DNA from 2 places in the Brevibacillus sp. HB1.2 genome. Region 1 is predicted to be linked to the other one. Evidence: riboswitches for the same ligand, from Rfam matches in the RefSeq annotation. Region 1 holds a riboswitch; the other holds the start of a gene.

Region 1 (4,368 bases):
CCTGGAAGGTCGGCGTACAGCTGCCTTCATTCAGTTCACAGAGACGTTTCAATCGCTTCAGTCTCTCTGCGGATTTCTCCACTCTCATGCCTTCATTCGTCAGCTCACAAACGTTGACGTGACGAGCATCAGCGATCATGCTGATATCATTCACATGGACAATCAGTCTTTTGCCTTCTTCCGTAACAAAACCGATCGAGCAAAAATGCGCACCTGACATTTCCAAACGAGTGAGAACAGCATTGGCGTAAACTTCTCCCGTCCGCAGGCGAATCTGTCCTGCTTCAATGGCTCCGCCGATTTTCCGCTCGTTGGCGATCACCGTATACATATCCGTGTAACCGTTAATCTGATAGCGCATGGTACCCTCCCGCTCTCGATGAGACTAATTATCATTAACAATGCCATCGTATAATGAAAATCATTATCTGTCAATAATGAGAATGATTTTTATTCTAGAATAAAAAAGCCACACTCCATTTGTATGGTAGTGTGACCCAATTACCTCGCCTTTATTTTGTTTTCGTAAATAACCCCAACCGCTCAATTCGCTGAACCGCTTCTGCGAGACGCTCTTCATTTGATAACAAAGCCGCTCGCACATAACCCTCACCTGTCGGACCAAAGCCATTTCCTGGCGCTACGACGACATGCGCTTTTTCCAAAAGCAGGTCAGAGAACTCCACGGATGTGAAGCCGCTTGGAACAGGAAGCCAAGCAAAAAACGACCCTTGAGATGGTGGCGCCTGCCAGCCAATCCGATGCAGATTGGAGTACAAAGCATTGCGGCGGCTTTCGTAGACAGCAACGAGATCGCGAACGCACTGCTGTGACTCCGTCATCGCTTTGGCTGCCGCCATCTGTACCGCTCCGAACAGACTGACGAAGTAATGGTCCTGAATGAGATTAATCAGACGAACCAGCTCGCGATTTCCTACCATAGCACCAACACGCCAGCCTGCCATGTTGTACGTTTTGGACAAGGTATAAAATTCTACACCCACTTCTTTTGCACCCGGAACCTGCATGAAGCTGACTGGCTTTTTCCCGTCATAGCTGATCGCCCCGTAGGCGAAGTCGTGGCAAACAACGATTTCATGTTTTCGAGCAAAACGAATGGTTTCCTCATAAAACTCGAGTGGTGCATTAACTGCTGTCGGATTGTTCGGATAGTTGAGAAACATCAGTTTCGCTCGATCCAAATCAGTTTGGGAGAGCTGGCTGTAGTCAGGCAAGAAGTCATTTTCCGCCTTCAACGGCATCATGACCATCCGTCCGTCTACGACAGCAACACCCGACCAATAATCCGGATAGCCTGGGTCTGGAACCAGTGCAACATCGCCTGCATTCATAAGGACTTGGCAAATCTCTACGAGTCCGGTTTTGCTGCCGAACAATATCGCGACTTCTTCCTCCGGATCGAGGTCCACATCAAATTCTTGCTTATACCAATGAGCCACTGCCTGCTTCAGTTCCACGCGTCCCTGAAAAGGCGGATATTTGTGATGGAGTGGTTGTGCCGCTTGCGCCTGTAATTCTTCAATAATGTGTGGCGGTGTCGGCAAATCAGGATTGCCCTGCCCTAGGTTTATGACGTCATGGCCTTGCGCAATGACCTTGTTTACTTTTGCCACCAGGGTCGCAAAAAACTGGGTAGGGAGTCGATCAATCATGTCGGAGGGTTGAATGCGCATCTTTCTTCCATTCCTTTCTTGGGCCCAATACAGTAAAACCCCCTTTTTCCATACAGAAAAAGGGGGAGATCAGCTTGGTCACGTCCTTATCTGTCAGGAAAAAATCCTGCTGGAATTGGCACAGCATCTGTCCATCGCATAGAACAGATCCGCTGCCGGGCTTCATAGGGCCAGTCCCTCCACCTCTCTGAATAAGTCAAACACACGGAATATACTGTTTTTTCGTCTATATCATACTACTTGAGCACGTAAACCGTGTCAAGATGCTTGATTCTGTAAGGGTACCTGATGCCTTCTTTTTTGAAAAGATGTGTGGAAGGCAAAGAATGCGACAGACAACAGACACAAGCCCGCCATCACGAACAATAGTCCCTGCGCATGAATCGATTGGAAAATGAAGGCGCCGAGAAGTGGTCCGAGCATCCGCCCAGCAGATCCAGTCCCTGCAATCAGACCTTGAATGAAGCCTTCTCGTCCCTCTGGCGTAAACTGTGCCGCTACTGCCGGCACCGCTGGCCACACGAGCATTTCTCCCAGCGTCATGATGAACATGCCTGCAACAAAGCCTGCATAAACCGTTGATTGAGACAAAATCAACATCGACATGGCAAAAATATAAGCGCCCAAGAGCATTTGTGCTTTTAGCGTACGGGCAAAGCGTCGTATGACCCACGCAATCAATGGTTGACCAAACAGGATCAAACCGCCGTTCAGCGTCCACAACAGACTGTATTGACGGAGTGAAATGCCCAGGGATTGCATATAGGTCGACAGCACCGTTGTCCATTGTACATAGACAATCCAGCTAATGAGCAATCCTCCGCATAAGAGCAGCAATGCTCCCCATACGACCTTGGTCTCTTGCTGTGGTTCTCGTATAAGTTCTCCCTCTGCTTGTTCGGGAGCAGTCGTCTGCAATTGACGTTTTTGCTCTGCCAGTTTTAACTGACGCGGCAAAATGAGCATAAACATCGTCAGCACAATTACTTGTGTGATCGCATTTCCGAAAAACGTCCAAGCAAACGAAACGCTTGCCAAGAAGCCGCCTAAAGCAGAGCCGGCAGCTACACCCACATTGAGTGCGACGTAAATCAGATTGATTCCTTTACGGCCTCCCTCCGGCCATAAAACCACTGCCAGCGCATTCATAACGGGAGAAAGGGATCCATAAAACAAACCATTCAATAATAACAGTAGGACATATACGGTAAAATCTTGTGTAACACCTAAACAGACCGAAATGATCATTCCACCGATGGAGCCTACAACAATGGTGCGCATTTTACCCCAGCGGTCAAACATCATCCCGCCGACAATACTCCCGATCAGGAATGCGCCTTGATTTAAAAGCAACAAGAAGCCGGCTACAGTCAGCGGCTTTCCGAGATGGTTGTGAATATAGATCGTGACCAGCGGCCAAATACACGCCATTCCGGTAGAAAAAATGACGGCAGCAATCGCCAATAAACGAATGCTGCTCGGATAGGATTCCCACTTTTGCCTCATGGCTTACTTCTCACCCCGATGGAAATCGCCGCTTTTTCCGCCTGTTTTGGATTGCAGACTGGTCGGACCGATTATCATTTCTTTATCCATGGCTTTGCACATGTCATACACCGTCAAAGCCGTTACACTGACAGCGGTCAACGCCTCCATCTCGACGCCTGTTTTCCCTGTCGTCTTCACGGTTCCTGTAATCGCAAGCGTCGTTTCATCTACAAAAGCAAATTGTATGTCGATGCCAGTCAATGGCAGCGGATGACACATCGGGATGATTTCCCACGTCTTTTTGGCAGCCATGACACCTGCTACCTGCGCAACTGCGAGTACATCGCCCTTTTCGATTCGACCTTCACGGATTCGGGCGAGTGTTTCGGGTTTCATGCTGATTTGGCTCTCGGCTACAGCCACCCGTTTTGTGACGTCCTTCTCAGACACGTCCACCATCCGCGCTCGATTTTGTTCATTAAAATGTGTTAATTGATCAGTCATACGAGTATCTTTCCTCCTCTATCTTCTCCTACCTTACTCCCGCCGCTGGTTAAAAGCAATGGGAATGTAGAGGACATCGTTTCGTTATCTTGCTCATCCACTCCCAAAAACGTACGAAGAACAGGTGCTGGAGGTATACTGTGCGTACACAGCTCAAAGGAGGCGTATGGAAATGGAAACGATGAAGGATCAGACGGTACGTTGGTCAATGCTTGTGCATGGTGATTGGACTATTTATTTGGCTGCAACGGCTGCCGGACTTTGTTATGTCGGCTCAGTCAACCAGCCTTTTGCTGAATTGGAAGCGTGGGTTGAAAAGCATCGCCCACAAAGTGCACTGGTGCAAGACGACCCATGGCTAAAGCCTTTTGCAACAGAACTGATGGAATATATGCAAGGAACGCGCGAGCACTTTTCCATGAATTGCGACCTCTCTGGAACGCCTTTTCAGCTCGCTGTCTGGGAAGCACTCCGTCAAATCCCATACGGTCAAACGGCATCGTACACCGACATTGCAAACATCATTGAAAAGCCTGCTGCTGTTCGTGCAGTCGGTGCAGCAATCGGTGCCAATCCGGTTCTCATTACAGTCCCCTGCCACCGCGTTGTCGGTAAAAACGGTTCACTGACTGGCTATCGTGGAGGACTGCCCATGAAGACAACTCTGCTTGATCTGGAGCAA
Region 2 (4,368 bases), on a different contig from region 1:
AAGGAGAGGGATTAGCAAATGCAAACCGCTCGTCGCCTATTTCGCTATCGGAACATGATGCCCCTTCTCTGTCCCGTACTTTTCCTTCTTCTATTTCAGACGTTTCCTACCTATGCCCAGCCTCCCTATGCAAAATGGGGCAGGCTCGCGATGCAGGAAACGATGAAGCGATATCCAAACGCTCAAATTGTGGACTACCTGCACGTCGGACGAACACCAAAAACGCCCACCACGTCAGAAGAGACGTTTAAGCTCTTGCTTCAAGAAGGCAATCGCAGGTGGGCGTTACTCGTTCATATTGAATTTGTGAATCAGACAGAAGAAGTCGTAAACATCTCCTATGAGGAGACCCGCTAGTCAGCGAGCTGTTCCATCTCTTTCATCATGACTTCCATGTCCATGTCAGCTGCCATCCCGTACGCGCGGCGCATGTTTCCATCTCCATCCACAAGGAACATGCGAGCCGTATGCGCATAAGAACCATCTGGCTGCTTCATTACCATCAGACCAAAATCCTTCGTCACTTTCTCTACAGCCTGAGCGTCACCGCGCAGGAACTTCCAGCCACTCTGATCTGCCTTGAACTTGGCTGCGTACTCCTGCAAGACTTCTGGCGTATCGTTATCAGGGTCAAAGGAAATGGAGATAAACTCTACTTTGTCTCCAAACAGTCCCTTTTCCTTCAACTGATCTTGCAGCTTGGCCATGTTGTACGTGGTAGCCGGACAAATATCCGGACATTTGGTAAACATAAACTCAACCAATCGTACCTTACCAGCACTTTCATTAAAGGTATAGGTTGTTCCGTTACTGTTGTCTAAGGTGAAGTCCGCGATGGGCTTCAATACTTCGATCTTCTCTTGTGTCATGTACTTATAACCAAATACTCCGACGATAGCCAAAAGGATAATACCAGCTAACACAGGAAACCAATGTTTTTTCATCCCAGATTCCTGCTGCAATTGTGTTCCTTCACTCACGGGTTGCTTCCTCCCTGCTTGTCCCATGCGTGATGCCTCCTGATTACACGCGGGAGGCATTCACACTGTTTCTATCACTTCTTACTGTTCTACTTCACCTGGCCATGCGAGCATGCCGCCAACCATATTCGCCACGTCATATCCTTGTTCACTCAAATACGCTGTAGCATTATGGCTTCTGGCACCACTACGGCAAACCATCACAATCGGAATGTTCTTATCCAGCTCATCGATACGATGTGGCAAAAAGCCGAGTGGGATCAGCTTCGCCTCTTTAATGTGACCTGCATTCCACTCATCGACTTCACGTACATCAATGATTTGCAGCTCCTCTTTGGCTTCCAGCTTTTCCAACAGCTCTTGTGGTGTCATTTCCTTTACTCCATGGCTCATCGCTATTTATCCTCCTATATGTACGATCAGATCAGTTGTAACCACCTCCATGATATCACACGCTTTTTTACTTTTCTAACGCGAAGAGCACTTGGCTTTACCCTGCATCTACGCTCCCTATTTTCTACCATTATCTCCTATTTCGCTGTGGCAGTAGCCACACGGGATGTGAACAGCTTGAGGCAAAAGCGTTACAAATTAATGGCATGAGTGAAACACCTTTCATCCATATATACACAAAAACCTCCCTGATAACTACAAATTCCACATTGACAGCAAGGTTTTATTTTCATACAATTACGACAACAACTTTTCTCATCAAGAGCGGTGGAGGGACAGGCCCTACGAAGCCCGGCAACCAGCAGACTAGCTGCATGGTGCCAATTCCTGCAGAATCCAGTGATTCTGAGAGATGAACACAAGCCCGTGCATGATCGGAGCCTTCTTCTTCTCAGGAGAATGCTCCGTTTTTTTATTAGTCGATTTCATAGTAGAAGGAGAGATGAATATGTCCGATCAACAACAATGGAAGCCAGAAACGCTTGCGGTACACGGTGGGCAAGAGGTTGACCCTGTAACAGGCTCACGTGCTGTTCCGATCTATCAGACGACCTCCTACGTTTTCCGCGATACGGAGCATGCAGCCAATCTGTTTGGCTTAAAAGAGTTTGGGAACATCTATACACGCATCATGAATCCGACCCAGGATGTGTTTGAGAAGCGTGTTGCCCTGCTCGAAGGTGGTGTTGGTGCATTAGCGACCGCATCCGGGCAAGCTGCCATTACATTCGCCATCTTAAATATTGCGCATGCAGGAGACGAGATCGTCGCTTCCAGCAGTCTCTATGGCGGTACCTACAACCTGTTCGCCCACACGCTTCCCCGCCTCGGTATCAACGTTCATTTTGCTGATCAATCCAATCCGGAAAATTTCCGTGCTTATATCAATGAAAAGACAAAAGCCGTGTTTTGCGAGACGATCGGCAATCCACGCATTGATGTCGCTGATATTGAGGCGATCGCCCATATTGCCCACGAAAATGGCGTACCTTTGATCGTGGACAACACCTTCGCGACTCCGATTTTGTGCCGTCCTTTTGAGCACGGGGCCGATATTGTCGTGCACTCCACCACCAAATTCATCGGCGGCCACGGAACAGCAATTGGCGGTATTATCGTAGACTCTGGAAAATTTGACTGGAACAACGGAAAATTCCCAGGACTGACTACACCAGACCCAAGCTACCATGGCGTTGTTTATACAGAGGCAGTCGGTCCGCTCGCCTATATTATCAAGGCGCGCGTCCAGCTCCAGCGCGATATTGGTGCTGCCGTCGCCCCGATCAATTCCTTCTTGTTCCTGCAAGGATTAGAAACACTGCATCTGCGCATCGAACGGCATAGCCAGAACGCCTTGGCAGTAGCCCAATTCCTCGCCAATCACTCTGCCGTAGAGTGGGTGAGTTATCCAGGACTCGAGTCAGACTCCCAGCGTGAGTTGGCACAAAAATATTTGCCAAAAGGTGCAGGCGCGATCCTGACCTTTGGAATTCGCGGTGGCGTTGAGGCAGGAAAAACGTTGATCGAGTCCGTGAAGCTGTTCTCCCATCTCGCAAATGTCGGGGACTCCAAGTCACTCATCATTCATCCAGCTAGTACAACACATCAGCAGATGACAGAAGAAGAGCAGGCAGCAGCCGGAGTGACTCCGGGACTTATTCGCCTCTCCGTCGGTACAGAATCGATCGACGATATCATTTCTGATCTGGAGCAGGCATTGCAGCGTGCGTTGCAATTATCCACGGTAGGTTAACCGTACCTTCAAAAGAAAGAAGAATCATGATCTCTCTGGATAGAGATTTATGATTCTTCTTTATTATTTTTCTATTCTCGTTCGAAAAATATTGAATTTTACATTCGTTATTTATAAAATACATAATGATGTACAAATTTTGGAAGGATGAATAGACGTGAAAGTTTTGAACATCGGAAGTGAACGGACAACGTATCGCGTGGAGATCTCGTATTCTCCTTTATTCGAAGCTGCCTTGGGAATCGCTGCTGCTACCTACGATCAATTGCATCACACGATGGAACACCCTCCTGCCTACTGGCGTCAACTGTTGGACGAGCTATCGCCTTCTGTACGGCAAGAGGTCGACTATGCGAAGGAACACAACACGTGGAAGACGCTTTTGCAACTGCTCGATCTTTGCCCTTTCGCTGATCTGGATTCATTTCTCTCGTATGTCAGAGAGCTCTCAACAGAACAGCTCCGATACGAGGCCCTCCCTTATCTAGGTGAGAATATGCAAGAAGCACGTTGGAAGGCTGCACAAGGAAGCAAAGAGGATTGCGCCGCTTTACAGGAAGCGTGCCGCGCGCACCTCTTTTTTGAATCGTATATCGGACATATTACTTCCGTTGATGCAGAAGAGCTGCGGAGTCATATTCTCCGATTGATGGAAGGCTGGTATGGTACCCACATCAAGCCGCATGAGGAAGAAACCGTTCGCATGCTAGAACGTGATTGGTCGCAAAAGCAAAACAAGCTAGGGAAGCTCACCCCGGAAGCCTTGGTGGAGTATGCGACGGGATCGAGCTACCTCCCTGAGCCTGCCGTGACACGCGTACTGCTGATCCCACAAGCGATCTATCGCCCGTGGACCGTACAAGCCGATGCTGTCGGGACGAAAATTTTTTATTACCCTGTTGCCGACGAAAATTTGCACGATGCTGTAGATCCAAATCAGCCACCCCCTTCACTGGTGCAAGCCTTAAAAGCACTCGGAGATGAGCACCGGCTGCGCATGGTCAAAATGCTCGCGGAAAAGGACATGAGTCTGCAAGAGATAACAGAGCAACTCTCTATGGCAAAATCGACAGTGCACCATCACCTGTCCATGCTGCGGTCTGCCCATCTCGTTGAAACAGTCGGCTCCCGTTACAGACTCCGCCGTCATACTCTGGACAAGCTCCCCCTAATATGGGATGA

Evidence for each region. A riboswitch is a leader RNA that binds a small molecule or an ion and turns the genes downstream of it on or off. The one in region 1 is predicted to bind S-adenosylmethionine.
Region 2: another riboswitch for S-adenosylmethionine. It lies ahead of HPY28_RS23780 (homocysteine synthase); the one in region 1 lies ahead of HPY28_RS19880 (pyridoxal phosphate-dependent aminotransferase).

What each region holds. Positions count from the first base shown of each region.
Region 1 is NZ_JABMIU010000009.1:70,115-74,482, forward strand. Features, by position in the region: gene HPY28_RS19875 (hypothetical protein) at 1-361, opposite strand, end outside; gene HPY28_RS19880 (pyridoxal phosphate-dependent aminotransferase) at 513-1,694, opposite strand; SAM riboswitch class I at 1,778-1,892, opposite strand; gene HPY28_RS19885 (MFS transporter) at 1,953-3,200, opposite strand; gene moaC (cyclic pyranopterin monophosphate synthase MoaC) at 3,204-3,686, opposite strand; gene HPY28_RS19895 (methylated-DNA--[protein]-cysteine S-methyltransferase) at 3,859-4,368, shown strand, end outside.
Region 2 is NZ_JABMIU010000013.1:82,178-86,545, reverse strand. Features, by position in the region: gene HPY28_RS23795 (YqzG/YhdC family protein) at 19-357, shown strand; gene HPY28_RS23790 (SCO family protein) at 354-980, opposite strand; gene HPY28_RS23785 (rhodanese-like domain-containing protein) at 1,062-1,373, opposite strand; SAM riboswitch class I at 1,686-1,792, shown strand; gene HPY28_RS23780 (homocysteine synthase) at 1,882-3,186, shown strand; gene HPY28_RS23775 (ArsR/SmtB family transcription factor) at 3,344-4,368, shown strand, end outside.